DNA from 2 places in the Pseudophaeobacter sp. TrK17 genome. Region 1 is predicted to be linked to the other one. Evidence: riboswitches for the same ligand, from Rfam matches in the RefSeq annotation. Region 1 holds a riboswitch; the other holds the start of a gene.
The links. Region 1 has a riboswitch for cobalamin ahead of JZI28_RS04740 (TonB-dependent receptor plug domain-containing protein). Riboswitches for the same ligand answer to the same signal wherever they lie in the genome.

Region 1 (7,602 bases):
TCAGCGAACTGACCATCATGGCCCGCGGCGCGTAAAAGCCGCAACACGAGGCCGAATACACGACCGCAATCAAATCGCTGGAAATCAGCTCAGGAAATCCTTGCAAAACCGGGGGCATCCATACATGATGGGCTGACCGTTTATGGCGGCCTGCGGGTGACGCCCACTACCGCCCATAACATCAACGCCAGCTACATGCTGCGCGATGCGCAGCTTGGCCTGTTACCGGATATGCCGACGAACCTTCTTGACGAACCTGCACCACAGGATCCCGGCACATGGGAGGTCAGCAGAGTTTTTGTGACCGATACCCTGAGCAGCCGGGACCGAATGCGGGTGAGAAGTGAAATCGGCTTGGCCCTCGCCCGTTTGGCAGAGACCTGGAAGTTTGACTCCTATATCTGCCTGACCTCTGTCGCTGCAGGCTTGCTCATGCGCCGCACGGGTCTCACAATTTCGCCGGCAGGCCCGCGCCTCGAAGTCGGTGGCGAAACCTGCCAAGCCTATCACCTGAAGGTGGACGCCAAGAACGTGCGTAGCCACGCAGCCTGATCTATCCACCCCAGATTTCTCCGCTCCAGATTTCTCCTGTCCTGGGCGTAAAACGAGCCCCGCAGCCCTGTCGCAGCGTTGCGCACATCGTTTGGTGCCATTGGATACATGGCTGTTCTCAGTGGAAATCCCGACTTGGGAACAACCGCTTTGCCTGCTCGCGCGGGTGACGGGCGGAGGTTTTGTAGCCTCCTCTGGGGGCGCCGTCCGCCTGGGGCTGGGTGATGCCCACCGCGTCATCGAGAGGGTGACCCAACTCAGAAAGCCGGTGGGAGAGGTCCTCGATATGATCGGCGATGAGATGCACAACGATGCCTTCACGCTCCAACCGGCCTGTCACCCGCAAAAGCCGCCCCCCCATGACCACCCGCCGAAAGCGTTTATAGACCTTGGACCAGATCACCACATTGGAGACGCCAGTTTCATCCTCAAGGGTCAGGAAAATCACGCCAGACGCGGTGCCGGGGCGTTGGCGTGTAATGACGAGGCCGCAAACACTTGTGCGTTTCAGGGGGGCCTCGGGCAAACGGTCATGGGGCGTCAGATCGGGGATCATCGGGCGCAACAGCTCCATCGGGTGGGCGCGTAACGTGAGCCGCATGGAGACATAGTCTTCGACAACTTCTTCTCCCAGATGCATGTTGGGCAGATGCACCTGGGGCTCGTGAATGCCCTCTCCGTCCATTGGATTGGCAAAAAGCGGCAGTGGTTTAGCGGCGCGGATCGCCCGGACCTGCCACAGGGCATCACGCCGTGTCAGCCCCATGCCGATAAACCCATCCGCCTCTGCCAGCCGTTCCAATACCGAGGGCGCAACCCCCGCACGCAGCCAGACGCTTTCGGGGTCCTGATAGCCGTTGCCCCGCGCCGCCCTGATCCACCCCGCATCCTCCTTGCGAAACCCTTTGATCTGGCGAAACCCAAGGCGCAGCGCCAGCGCCCCATCGGCGCGCCGTTCCAGACTGTTGTCCCACTCGGAGTAATTGACGCAGACCGGTCGCACCTCGACGCCATGATCGCGCAGATCACGCACGATCTGGGCGGGTGCATAAAACCCCATCGGTTGGGAATTCAGCAGCGCGCAGGCAAACACCGCCGGATGATGGCATTTGAACCACGAGGAGACATAGGTCAGCATGGCAAACGCAGCCGCGTGGCTTTCGGGAAATCCGTAGTCAGCAAAGCCCTCGATCTGCGTAAAACAGGCCTCGGCCACCTCTTGCGGATAGCCGTTGTCCAACATGCCCTGCACAAACCGGTCGCGATGCTCACCGATGGTGCCCATACGCCGAAACGACGCCAAAGAGCGGCGCAGTTTGTCGGCCTCTTCCGCCGTGTAACCCGCGCCGACCACCGCGATCTGCATCGCCTGTTCCTGAAACAGCGGCACCCCAAGGGTTTTGCGGGTTACCTCTGCAAGTGCGGGACCAAAGGGTTCGGGGGCCTCTAGCCCCTGCCGCCTGCGGATATAGGGTTTGACCATGCCCCCCTGGATCGGGCCGGGGCGCACAATAGCGACCTCAATCACCAGATCATAAAATGTCGCGGGTTTCATCCGGGGTAAAAAATTCATCTGCGCCCGGCTTTCCACCTGAAACACCCCCACCGCATCCGCCCGCTGCAGCATCTCATAGGTGGCACGATCCTCCTGCGGCACGGTGTCAAGAGCCAGCTGCCGCCCCTCGAACTCCGCCAAAAGATCAAAACAATTATGCAGGCAGGTGAGCATCCCGAGAGAGAGCACATCGATCTTCAGGATGCCCAGCGCATCAATGTCATCCTTGTCCCACTCAATCACGGTGCGATCCTCCATCGCGGCATTCTCGATGGGGCATAGCGCGTCGAGCCGCTCATGGGTGATGATGAACCCGCCGACATGCTGGGACAGGTGACGCGGAAAACCGATGATCTCGCCAATGAGTTTGAGCGTCTGCGCCAGCCGCAGATCCGTCGGGTCCAGACCCAGCGCTCTGACCCGGTCCATGTCCACCCCCGCATTGGTCATGCCCCAGATATCGCCCGACAGCCGCGCCGTCAGGTCCTGGGACAGGCCCATGACCTTGCCCACCTCGCGGATTGCAGCGCGGGTGCGAAAGTGGATCACCGTGGCACAAAGCCCCGCACGGTGTCGGCCGTATTTCTCATAGATCCACTGGATCACCTCTTCGCGGCGCTCATGTTCGAAATCCACGTCGATGTCGGGCGGCTCGCCACGGTATCGGGAGATGAAGCGTTCAAACACCATGCCGATCATGTCCGGGCTGACATCGGTGATGCCCAGCAGGTAACAAATAATGGAATTGGCCGCCGAGCCCCGGCCCTGACACAAAATGCCACGCGCGCGGGCTTCCTGCACGATATCATGCACCGTCAGGAAATAGGGCGCGTACCCCAGCTCACCAATCACCGACAGCTCCTTTTGCATCAACTGGTGCACCCGCGCCGAGGTACCCTCCGGATAGCGCCGGCGCAGCCCTTCCTGGGCCAGGCGCGTGAGCCGGGCCTGCGCGGATTCACCTTCGGACATCTCGTCGGGGTATTCATAGCTCAGGTCCGACAAATCAAACCCACAGCGCGCGGCAATTTCCAGCGTCCGCTTCAGCGCCGCCGGATGCCGCTGATAGAGCCGCGCCATGTCGCCAGCACCTTTGAGACGGCGCTCGGCATTGGGCAGGGCCTTGGTGCCGATCTGGTCAATCGGGACGCCGTCGCGCAGGCAGGTGAGCACATCCGCGAGCTGTCGGCGTTTGCCGTGATGCATCAGCACATCCCCCACCGCCACCATCGGCGCAGAACAGCGTAGCGCCATGGCAGCACAAGCATCGAACCAGGCCTGATCGGAGCCGTCATAGCGCGGCGGCGCAGCAAAAAAGACCGCGCCGGGAAACCGCCGCCCCAGTCGCTGCACCGGCTCCTGCGCGCGGCTCAGATCCGCAGGCGGCAGGGCAATGAGGATCATCCCCAGGCAGCCCGCCTCCAAGTCTTGCAGATCCAGGTGACACTCCGCCTTGTCGGCCCGCCGCTTGCCAAGGGTCAAAAGCCGCGACAGGCGGCGGTAGGCGGCACGGTCTGTGGGCAGAGCCAGCCAGTCCACCGGGCAATCCCGCAGCACCAGACGGCTGCCGACGATCAGTTTCGGCAGATGCGGTGCTTGGGATGTATGGGGCACCTGAGGCAAGGGCAAATCCTGCGGCTGCCCGACCTGTTGGCGCGAACAGGCATCCACCTGATGCGACGAGCGCACCCGCAAGCTCTGACTCGCCTCGTCGCGCAGGGTTTTCAACGCTGAATAGGCCCGCACCACGCCAGCCAGCGTGTTGCGGTCAGTGATGGCGATGGCTTCCAGACCCAGCTCCGCCGCGCGCAGCACCAATTCCTCCGGATGCGAGGCACCGGTGAGAAAGGTGAAATTTGTTGTCACACACAGCTCCGCATAGCCCGCCTTGTCACGGTGCCAGAGCATGGGGTCAAAGCGGCGGGCCTCCCCCTGCCCCTTGTCACGCCCCCCCTGGGTCATGTGAATTCACCCTGTGCAAACCAGCCCGGGTTCTGCGGGGTATAAAACAGCCAGAGCCGCCGCCCTTCGCGGGTGTCCACCTGCCAATAATCACGCAGGCCCGTGCGCCAGGTGTCATCCGAGAGCCACCATTCCGGCGCGATCCGTTCGGGGCCGATGGCACGGCCCGTTGTGAGCCGCATCCGCCGCCAGCGAAACTGAACCGGGGGCTGTGGTCCACGGGCCGCGATCGGCTCGGGGGGGAACAGGCACAGCGGGCGCGGACGCGGTGCGACCCAACCAGTCTCGGGCTTGCTAAAGGCAGCGGGCGCAATGGAAAAGGCGCGTTCGGGGATATGGCTGTCGGCGGGCAGGAAGCGCTGGATATTCTCCAACCCAATCCGGGTGCCGATGCGGGTGATCAGATCGTTGAGTTGGTCGGGAGAGCTCTGGCCGCTGCCAATCTGTTGGGCGGGGAGCGGCTCGATCAGCGTCGCCTCAATCCGCATTTGGTCGATCCCGAACCCGGCGTCGACCTCGCCCACGCCGCGCTCAAACAGCGGCAAAATACGGCTCGGGTCGCGCATCGGCGCGGCCAGGCGCAGCTCGACCTGCTGGTGCCCCTGATCAACCCGCCGCAGGGTGAGACAAAGGCGGCGCGCGCCCATTTCCTGGGCTTTGAGCTTGTCGCACAGCGGCCTGAGCAGCCGTGCGGTGATGCCCATCACGTCCTCGGTCAGGCCAATCGGGTCAGGCAGGCTCATCCGTGTGGCAAACTGCGGCGCCACGCTTTCGGGCATGATCGGCTCAGAGACATGCCCCATCGCCTGATCCAGCCGCAGCATCAGGTCGGGGCCAAACCGACGGGCCAGCGGAGCGCGGGCCGCCACAGTGAGATCGCCGATACAACGCAGACCAAGACGTTGCAGCGCCGTGACCATCTGATCGTCAATCCGCAACGCAGCAACGGGCAAATCGGTGAGCGTGCTCTGTGCCGCGCCGTAATGTGCCCGCGCCCAGGCCGCGCCACGGCTCTCCCCCAGCCCAAGGCGCAGCTCCAATCCCGCACGGCTGGCCCGCGCCCGCATATCAGCCAGCATCATAGGCTCACCGCCCCAAAGATGGGTCGCGCCGCTGACATCAAGCACCAGACCATCCACCCCCTCATAGCCCACCCAGGGGCAATAGCGCGTCGCCCAGCGGCGCAGGCTGGCAAGGAAAGCCCTGTCGAGATCAGGACGGGCCGGCTGGCTGATCAGATCGGGGCAAAAGGCGCGCGCATCAGCAAAGCTCATCCCGCGGCCCAGGCCGGCCTGTTCCGCCGCCCGATTGAGGCAATAAATCCGTTCGGTATTCTTGGCCTTCAGCGTCAGCGCAAAAGCCCCGTCCACCGGGCGCGCCCGCAGAACCCGGTCGCTCGCCAACCGGGGAAACCACATCGAGACGACTCGTTTGCTGATCCCATCGCACATGCCAGGCTCCCAATGTTCCTGATTTGTTCTTGGTAATTTCCCAGCGCTTCAGAGTCGAGTCTTCTTGTTCAAAATCAAAAACCGGACGGGCGTGCCAGCGGGTTTCCGCAGCATTCGACCCCATGCCTTCCGGGATAATGCACAGCCCCGTCGTACCCCCCGCCTTGGCCGCCAATTGCAACCGCCGCCCCTCGCGCAGATCCAGCGGACGGGTTATTTCGAGCACCACATGGGGCAGCGCCCCGTCTTTGAGACCCTCTTCGGCCACCGCAAGCGCGTCCAGCTGATCCTTGGGGCGGGCCAGCAACATCTGCGCCGGATCAAAGAGCGGCAGCATCCCCTGTGGCGTCAGGGTCTCGGACAGCCACGCTTGCCGGATCCAAAGCACAGGCCCCCGTGCGGCCAGCACCGCAAACCCCATGGCTCCGGCCCCGCAGACCTCATGGACGCGGGCACGGCGCAGGGGAAAAACATTGTGAAACTCGACTCGCATGAATGCGAACATAAAGGGAACAAATGGGCACATCAATAACCCTGCTCTGGTGCAACAAAGTCGCCCAGTCCGCCACCTGCAGTGCCGCGCGCCAAAACCTCACCATGCGACTGTTCTCAAGCGATCCGCTTTGAACTCGCTTCTTGACAGAGCGGACAATGCCGGACTAAGTCGTGAGCATTCTGGTCCGGCTGGGAGATCACCCGGATAATAGGGAACACGGTGAGGTGTAGCCAATAGGCGCCTAATCCGTGACTGCCCCCGCAACTGTGAGCGGAGAGCAATGCTGCAAAATGCCACTGCCCCAATAGGGCGGGAAGGCGCAGCAAAGCCTCGACCCGCAAGTCAGGAGACCTGCCAGAATGATCACCCTATCCCGGTGCGGGGCGCGCTGTAGATAACGGTTTTCCGTAGTGGTGGCGTTTTCACCGTCTGCGGAGGCACGTCCTCTCAAAGGCTCTCATTTTGAACGAGCTGTCCGCTATGGGCAGCTGCTTGGCCTGTGCTTTGACACCAGGCCGGGAGGAATTGAACTATGCGCAAGGCACGCCTGTCCTTGGCTGCGGCTCTGGTCGCGACCCCCGCTATTGCATTGGCCCAAGACTCTGAGGTCATCGACCTGGGCGAAATCATCATTTCTGGTGGCTTCACGCCTATTGAGGCACAAAGATACGGCCGCTCGGCCTCGGTTCTCACCAGCGAAGAGATCCAGGAACGCGGCATCACTACCGTCCAGGACGCCCTGCGGGCAGTGCCCGGCCTGATGGTCAATGGCTCCGGTGACAGTTTCACTCAAATCCGCATTCGCGGCGGCGAAGCCAACCACACCCTGATCCTGATTGATGGTGTTGAAGCCTCTGGCGGCGATAGCGAATACATCCTGTCCGGTCTGGACACCGCCAATATCGAACGCATTGAGGTCCTGCGGGGTCCACAATCAGTGTTTTATGGCTCCAACGCCTCGGCTGGGGTGATCAACATCATTACCAAGACCGGCGGCATCGGCACCGAATACGGTGGCAGCGCCGAGGTTGGATCTGACGGCTACCGCGCCTCTGCACGGGTATCCACACGCTCTGAGCGTGGTGGCATCTCTTTCAGCCTGGCCCATGACCAAGACGATGGCTACGACACCTCCGGCGATGGCGGCGAAGAAGATGGCATTCGTCGCACGACGCTTCAGCTGAAAGGCGACTACCTAGTCACGGAACGATTGAAACTCGGCTTCAACCTGCGCAGCTCGGACGAACACTACGACAGCGACAGCACCTCCGCCATCGCAACCGATGCGGCCGGTTATGTGGTGGACGATCCAACCCAATTCAGCGAGCGGGACGAGAGCCTGGCGCAGGTCTATGCCGAGTTAGACACCTTGGGGGGGCGTTTGAAACATCGCCTGTCTTTGGAGCGCACCGATTTTGACAGCGCCAGCAATGGTGGCACCCCAACCGAGACCACGACAGAAGCAGCCAAATATCTGCTGAGCTTTGGTCTGGATGGGCAGCCTGTTGATCAGGCCAATCACCAACTGAACGCGATGCTGGAATGGGAAGAGGATTCCAGCAGCAGCAACCCGCTTTATGCGCGCC
Region 2 (7,602 bases), 1.1 Mb from region 1:
CCACGGCGATCGGGAACCGCACACGGCAGACCGAAGAGGTCAAAGTCCTCCTCCACTATACGCTAACAGGGCATAATAAAATTTGGGTTTTGAAGAACTTTTCCCGCCTGACGTTTCTGAGATGAAGCCGACAAAACTGGCAGCCCTCAGCCTCGACAGCGAAAACATTGATTTCTTTTCTGGTTCTGGATCGTTCAATGTGATCGGCAAGGCTGTGGCGAGCGAAGAGGAAGATTGGGATTTCTAACGCGAAGGGGCGCCAGTCAGCGCCCCTTTGGTGTTTTAAAACTCAACCTCAACCTTACCAATTGGGTTGGAGCAGCAAGCAAGTATGTATCCCGCTGCGATGTCATCGTCTGAAATGCCGCCATTGTGTACCATATGCACTTCGCCGGAGGATTTCTTGACCTTGCAGGTTCCACAAAGCCCGAAGGTACAGCCCGATGGGATATTCAGGCCAGCATTGCGCGCAGCTGCCAAGACAGTATCCGTTTCTGCAACTTTTGCGGTAACGCCGGAAGTGGCAAAGTGGATTTCTGCGCTGGTGTCACTGTCCAGCACAACGTCATCCAGATCAGGTTGGTCGGCTTCAGTTTCAACCGGGGCGCCAAAGCTCTCTTGGTAATAATTGTCCATATCAAATCCAAGACCGCCCAGAGCTTCGCGCACGGCCGTCATGAAGGGCTCAGGCCCGCAACAATAGACCTCACGATCCAGATAGTCCGGTGCCATTAAGCCCAGCATCAACTGGTTGAATTGTCCCTGATAACCAGTCCAGGGACGATATGGATCGGGGTCTTCCACCACAAATTTCAGATCAAGCCCCGGGGTGCGGCTGGCCATTTGTTCCAAGCGTTGGCGGAAGATGATTTCAGAGGGGCGTTTGGCACAATTGATGAAGACAACATCCAATTCCCGTCCTTCGTCCCACATGCAGGTGGTCATCGACATCATAGGGGTGATGCCTGACCCTGCCGAGATAAACAGATAGCGGCGGGCCGTGCTGTTGGAGTTGCTGAACACTCCCGCTGGTCCTATCGCCTTGATGCGCATGCCAGGTTGCAAGTTGTCCAGCATCCATCGCGTGCCAATGCTGTCTGCCTGGGCCTTGGCAGTGATGGTGATCGAGCGCGGGCGCGACGGCGAAGAAGAAATAGTATAGGTGCGGTGCACTACTCCGCCCGGCTGATCTGGCGCCGGGATTTCGAGCGTCAGGAACTGCCCGGGTTCATAGGAAAATAGCGCCCCGGAAGGCGCCCGAAAGCTGAAGCTTGCGGTATGTGGCGCCTCTGGCACCACCGAAACACATTCCAGTGATTCACTGTCTTTCCAAACAGGTACAGCGGAAACAAGGTCTTTCATGTCGCTCACTCCGCCGCCAGGGCATCAGGTGCCAGTCGTTCCGCCAGTGTGGCGCAGTACCACTCCACAAATTGCAAAACACCAGACTCCTGGGTTCCGGAATAGGGACCGGGCACATAGGCTGGGCTGTTGATGCCTTGTTGGTTGTCTTCGACCACCCGGCGGTCTTCATCATTTGTGGCGACCCAAACTTCGGTCAGGCGCTGTAGATCATAATCAACACCTTCCACCGCGTCTTTGTGGACAAGCCACTTTGTGGTTACTTCGGTTTCTGTTGGGCTGATTGGGGTGACGCGAAACACCAAAGAGTGGTCCGCAAGGAAATGGTTCCAGGTTGTAGGATAGTGGAATTTCAACAGAGACCCAGCATCGGCAAAGGGCGCACGTCCCAGCCAACGGCGGACCGCGACCTTTCCATCCATGGTATAGCTTTCAGCACCCTCTTTCAGGGGCATCCGCGCCAGTCTGTGCTGTCCGCCCTCATCCAGATGGAAGCGCGACGGCAGCCCTGCGGCCTCGCAGCGGTCAAAATGTGCCTGTAGATGGGCAGGTGTTTCACCCCCCTCGATGCCGGTGACCGCGGGATCATCCGGGAAGCTCCGGCAAAGGGCAGGATGATTGCCGCCACAATGATAGCATTCGCGATTGTTTTCCCAGACCAGTTTCCAATTGCCGTTTTCGACAATAGAGCTTTCGAAAGCGACTTTTGCCTGTCCCAGGTCATGGGGTTCGAGGTAGGGGCGGGCAATCGCTGCAAAGCTTTCAAAATCCGGGGCTTCGTCAGCCAGGCAGATATAGACTAACCCAGCAAGCTCGCGGCAATGCACCGTTTTCAACCCGTGTTGTTTGGGGTCAAAATCCGGCCCCATATCGCGGGCCCAAAGCAGTGAGCCGTCTAGCTCGTAGGTCCACTGGTGATAGGGGCAGACCAGTTTGGGCGCGTTCCCTTTTGCGGCCTTGCAAATGATAGAGCCCCGATGGCGGCAGGTGTTGTGGAAGGCACGGATCTGGTTGTCCGCACCGCGCACAATGATCACACGATATGCCCCTATGGTGTGGGTGACGTAATCGCCAGGTTTCACCAATTCACAGGCCGCAATAGCAAAGAGCCACTCGCGATAGTGGATGGCTTCCAGATCGGCCTGAAAGACCTCAGGGTCGGTGTAAAACGCCTGTTCCAATGCATGTTTTGGGTTTCGACGGGCCAATAGGCTTTGAATGTTATTCACTTCTGGCTCTCCTGCCGCGCCCCGCGGCCTTGTTTGGGCTGATGGCATGAGAGAACAGTCCGGAGGCGCGAGGATCACGTCCGAAAACCGAGCCCCCACCGCCACCCGCGGTTTGACATATCTGCAAGGCTGGTTTCCGGACTTGGAAGAGGTTTGCACCCGGTCACGGCACCTTCCCGGGATCCTCCTCCCAGTGGCGATTGCCGAACCTGATCTTCCTTACCGTTGCGGGGGCAGTGTCGGATTTTCACCGATTTCCCAATTCTCCACCCTCCCGGCAGGGAAGGCAGCACCTTGCAAGAAGAGTTTATTGTGCGGGCGTCGATTTTCTAAGTTGTGAACGACTTCTTTGTGTTCAAAACCGTACTGTTTCCGAGAAAGAACATTCAAGAATTCGAAGAGGAAATGGAGGTGCTGTATCTAAGGCACGGTAATCCCCCCATTTTTAATTGGGTCCAGCCGTAGAATTCACGCAGCCGTTTTCAGTTTCATGGCGGGTGTCATGCCGCCGATGCCCATGTTGGGTCGCTCGTTGTTGTAAGTCCAGAGCCATTGTGTTGCCTGGTCCTGTGCCTCCTCGATGGTTTCGAAGATGTATTGCCCCAGCCATTCGCCACGAACGGTGCGGTTGTAGCGCTCGATATAGGCATTCTGTTGGGGCTTACCGGGCTGGATATATTCGAGCCGCACATTGCGTTTCTCAGCCCATTCCATGAGCTTCCCGCTGACGTATTCTGGGCCGTTGTCCACACGAATAGCTTGGGGCTTTCCGCGCCACTCAATGATCTGGTTCAGCGCACGCACGACACGTTCAGCAGGCAGCGAGAAGTCGACCTCAATAGCCAGTCCTTCGCGATTGAAGTCATCCAAGACGTTTAATGCCCTGATCGACCGGCCATCCGCCAGCTGATCCGCCATGAAGTCCATGGACCAAGTTTCATTTGGTCTTTCAGGCACAGCCAGTGGTTCCGGCTTGTCCCGCTTCAAGCGTTTCTTCGGCTTGATACGCAGGTTCAACGCCAGCTCACAGTAGACCCGGTAGACACGTTTATGGTTCCAGCCATAGCCCTGCACGTTGCGCAGATACAAAAAGCACAGGCCGAAGCCCCAGGTCCGCTTGTTAGCCGTCAAGCGTTCAAGCCAATCTGCGATCTCTTCGTTGTCATCGCTCAGCACAGGGCTGTATCTATAGCAGGTCTCGCTGATCTCGAACGCACGGCAGGCCAGAGCTATGCTGACCCCATATTGCGCAACTGCATTCATGGCCATCTCTCGCCGATGAGACGGCCTTAACGCTTTTTTCCAAGCGCTTCTTTCAGCAGGTCGTTTTGCATGCTCATCTCGGCATACATGCGCTTCAGACGACGGTTCTCTTCCGCCATATCCTTCATCTCGGAAATCAAGGACGCGTCCATGCCGCCAAACTTGGCCCGCCATTTGTAAAAACTCGCGCTGCTCATTCCGTGCTCGCGGCAAAGCTCAGAGACCGACACACCGCCCTCCGCCTGCTTCAACACTGCCATGATTTGCGCGTCGCTAAATCGTCCATTCTTCATCATAAATCTCCTCAGATATCTTGCCGAGAAAATTCTACTTTGGAACACCACTATTTTTAGGGGGGATTACCGGTCGGCTATGCGGGACGAAGTTGCCGTCTACGTTCGAAGCTTACTCAGCCTCCGATTAAACATTCCGCTGATCGACAATTGAACTTAGGCCAGTCTCACCGAGTTCAAATTCAAGGTACTCGGCAAGTACCCGGGCTGCGTTCTGATCGCCGAGAAGAGCCGCCGCCGTCATTAAATTTTGGAACTTTTGCTCGTTGCGTTCGACATCATCCCCATGACGATATGCCCATGCAAGATCAACGAGGGAAGCTCTATGCCACATCGACGCTAGAACCTTAAGCTCCTGTATTCTCCGAAGATCAAGGGCTTCGCCGGTTTCGTTGGGATCAATCGAAAAGCTGCATGCGAGATAGCGGGCGTCCAAATCACCTTCTCTCAGGAACGGCTCAAGTCCCTTGGCGAGTGTTGATAGTTCACCTTCATCGAAGAGGGATTGAAACTTAATAGCGTCTGATTTGTTCATATTGGAACGCGTATCAGATCATCAGACGTTTGCATAAGAAATCCGCTACTGTGCACCCGTGTTGTCTACACATGTGGATGTCAAAGTGGGCTCACAGCCGCTATTGAAGCTGACGCAGCAACCGAAGATGACACTGCGAGATCAACCGTTGGAGACGGCCCTGGCCGGCCTTTGGGCGACTAGCCAGGTTCTGCGTTGCTGCTTCACCAAACCAGCCATTCGACACGTTGTGCAGCATTTTAGTTGGCCGGAGGGCAGGACTGCGGGACAAAGGGTGAATTCGCTGCAGGTTCTATGAATGGCGGCTATAGAAAATGAAACCCAATGGATCCAGATGGTTCGTTCAAGTTACTAGTGTTTTGCGAGAGTCTGACGGAAGCTCGCCAAATTGATGTCGGTAGTTTTGTGCAAGTCTGCTCAAATGCCAGATGCTGAAATCTGCGGCAACATCGCCGATACAGGCCTTCTCGTTTTCAGGCCGCAATAGTGCAGAACGAAATTCATTCAATTTTACAATTTGAATATACGCAGCCGGGCTATGACCTAGGGCCCGTGGACATTCAGGATTCCCAACCGGTCTGAATTCTGATTCAAGCTTCCAAAATGGAGGTTTGAATGAACGAAGAGCGGTTTGTGTTGACAGATGACGTCTGGCTTCGCCTCGCGCCGCACTTGCCTGGCAAGGAGGGCGATGCGGGTGTGACGGGCAAGGATAATCGTCTGTTTCTCGAAGCCGTGCTATGGCGTGTGCGGACAGGGTTGCCGTGGCGTGACCTGCCTGCTTATTTCGGCAACTGGAACAGCGTGTTCCGACGGTTTCGCAGATGGGCTGAGGGCGGCGTATTCGAGCGAATTTTCAAGGAAATCAGTGGGGATCCAGATTTCGAATACGCAATGATCGACGGCACGATTGTTCAGGCTCACCAGAAGGCGAGCGGCGCAAGGGGGGGACTCAAAATCAAGCCATCGGGCGGTCGCGTGGCGGATTGACCACCAAGATCGTTGCTTTGGTCGACGCCCTAGGAAACCTGGCTGACTTCGTACTCCTGCCTGGTCAGGCTCACGACATGAAGGGCGTCGAACCGCTCATCGATGGCGTGGCCTTTGATGCTCTCTTGGCCGACAAGGCATTTGATGCCGATTGGCTGCTCACAGAACTCGATGCGCGCGGTGCCACCGCCATCATCCCACCGAAAGCGAACCGCAAGTTCCTGCGCGATTACGATAAACACGCCTACAAATGGCGGCACTTGATCGAGAATTTCTTCGCAAAGATCAAGGAATTCAGAGCCATAGCGACCCGGTACGAGAAAACAGCGTCCAGCTATGCTGCCAACTGGCATCTCGCAGCTGTCATCATCGCTTCAAGATGAATGTCCACGGGCCCTAGTTTACTTCGAAATATACGTTCCAAGTGGCGCCGTGAAACGGAAAACTCCTCAGCAAGTTGATCTGGTCCAACTGCGATGCCTCGACGGTTTCGGATATGGTCACGGATACATCGGACCAATCCCACTGACGTTTCGGTTTTGTGAAGTTTCGAGACTGAACCTGCTGTCTGCGGGTGAGCCACAATCCCCGCCAACAATTCGCACAGCGAACGCTTTGCACCCAACTCCGTTCCGGCTGATAGATCGTTGCCTTGCTGCAAACGGAGTCGGCGGACAATGAACGTAATGATCTGCCGTAACAGGCAAACACAGTCCGGGTCGCGGATAATGGATGTTTGGTGGCGGAGCTTAGTTAAAGCTGTATCAGCCTCAAAACCGTCATGAACCAATTGTTCAAATGCAATATGGTCAATGCTTACAACACAAAAGCGTGTCTGAGGCGTGCAACGAAAATCAAACGAATGACCGGGTGGCAGGAATAAAATATCCTCACCCGTAAAGCTATTGTTTCCGAGATGTCCGAAGTTCGTGGGGTCCATGAAGAAAATAAACCCGTACCGGTCAGATGGTGACGCTCCCCATTGGTCCAAGGTTTGGTTGAATGTCTCGAAGTACAACGCAACCTGTTCGCCCAACAAAACTGTCCGGAACTGGCCTTGGTATTTTCCACGGCTTATTTGATGGTACTTTTGATCATGGTCAGTCAGGCACGCTGCCTGTTGGTCAATGTTTTCGAACTGCATATCTTGGATCGCAAACCTCACGTCGGCGGATTCTGGATATTTCAGCCCTGACTCAGTGACTTCACCCAACATTTGCCCATTTCCTTGTGCGCATTCTGGATAACCGCGTGGCAGATGCGGGGGTATCCTTTGGTTCACAAGACATTGATACACAACATGGAGGGAAAGTCATGTCGCGAAAAAATATCCTCGGTTCATGCCTTGCGGCAACGTGCGCTGTTTCAGCAGGCGCAGCACTGGCTGGCGACTATTTGGAAGTAGAGCCGGGCGTTGAAATTTACTACGAAGTTCAGGGGGAAGGGCCTGCGCTGGTACTGGTTCCGGGTTGGACATTTACGACCGAGGTCTTCGCAAACCAATTCGGCGCGTTTGCCGACACATATCGCGTGATCTCTTTTGATCCGCGCAGTCACGGTCGTTCAACGGTAACGTTGGAAGGCAACAACTATACGACCCAAGGGGCAGACTTGAAGGCATTGCTGGACCATCTCGGCGTTGAGAACCCGGCACTTGTCGGGTGGTCATTCGGGTGTCTAACCACCTGGGAGTTTATCAAGGTCAATGGTGTCGAATCCGCTGCGGCGCATATGTGCATTGACCTCTCCCCCACACCGCTTACAGGGGTTGACGGTGATTGGGCCGAAGGCTCAGTTGCCGATATCGCGGGTTTTTATCAAGCCGTTCAAACCTCGCAGGGCCATCGCGATGTCATCAACTGGTACGCGGATGAAGTGATGATAGAGCAAGATTACACATCTGAGCTTTCGCAGTGGGTTGTTGACCAGT

Region 2: linked by a shared signal. The riboswitch ahead of JZI28_RS09795 (aromatic ring-hydroxylating dioxygenase subunit alpha) and the one ahead of JZI28_RS04740 (TonB-dependent receptor plug domain-containing protein) in region 1 are both predicted to bind cobalamin.

What each region holds. Positions count from the first base shown of each region.
Region 1 is NZ_CP071700.1:1,015,797-1,023,398, reverse strand. Features, by position in the region: gene JZI28_RS04760 (hypothetical protein) at 157-552, shown strand; gene JZI28_RS04755 (error-prone DNA polymerase) at 671-4,015, opposite strand; gene JZI28_RS04750 (DNA polymerase Y family protein) at 4,066-5,343, opposite strand; gene JZI28_RS04745 (ImuA family protein) at 5,330-6,046, opposite strand; cobalamin riboswitch at 6,180-6,390, shown strand; gene JZI28_RS04740 (TonB-dependent receptor plug domain-containing protein) at 6,549-7,602, shown strand, end outside.
Region 2 is NZ_CP071700.1:2,096,894-2,104,495, forward strand. Features, by position in the region: gene JZI28_RS09785 (hypothetical protein) at 83-247, shown strand; gene JZI28_RS09790 (2Fe-2S iron-sulfur cluster-binding protein) at 283-1,362, opposite strand; gene JZI28_RS09795 (aromatic ring-hydroxylating dioxygenase subunit alpha) at 1,368-2,591, opposite strand; cobalamin riboswitch at 2,701-2,903, opposite strand; one part of gene JZI28_RS09800 (IS3 family transposase) at 3,060-3,886, opposite strand; one part of gene JZI28_RS09800 (IS3 family transposase) at 3,886-4,147, opposite strand; gene JZI28_RS09805 (hypothetical protein) at 4,275-4,682, opposite strand; gene JZI28_RS09810 (hypothetical protein) at 5,026-5,190, opposite strand; partial or broken gene JZI28_RS09815 (IS5 family transposase) at 5,298-6,055, shown strand; gene JZI28_RS09820 (hypothetical protein) at 6,007-6,888, opposite strand; gene JZI28_RS09825 (alpha/beta fold hydrolase) at 6,987-7,602, shown strand, end outside.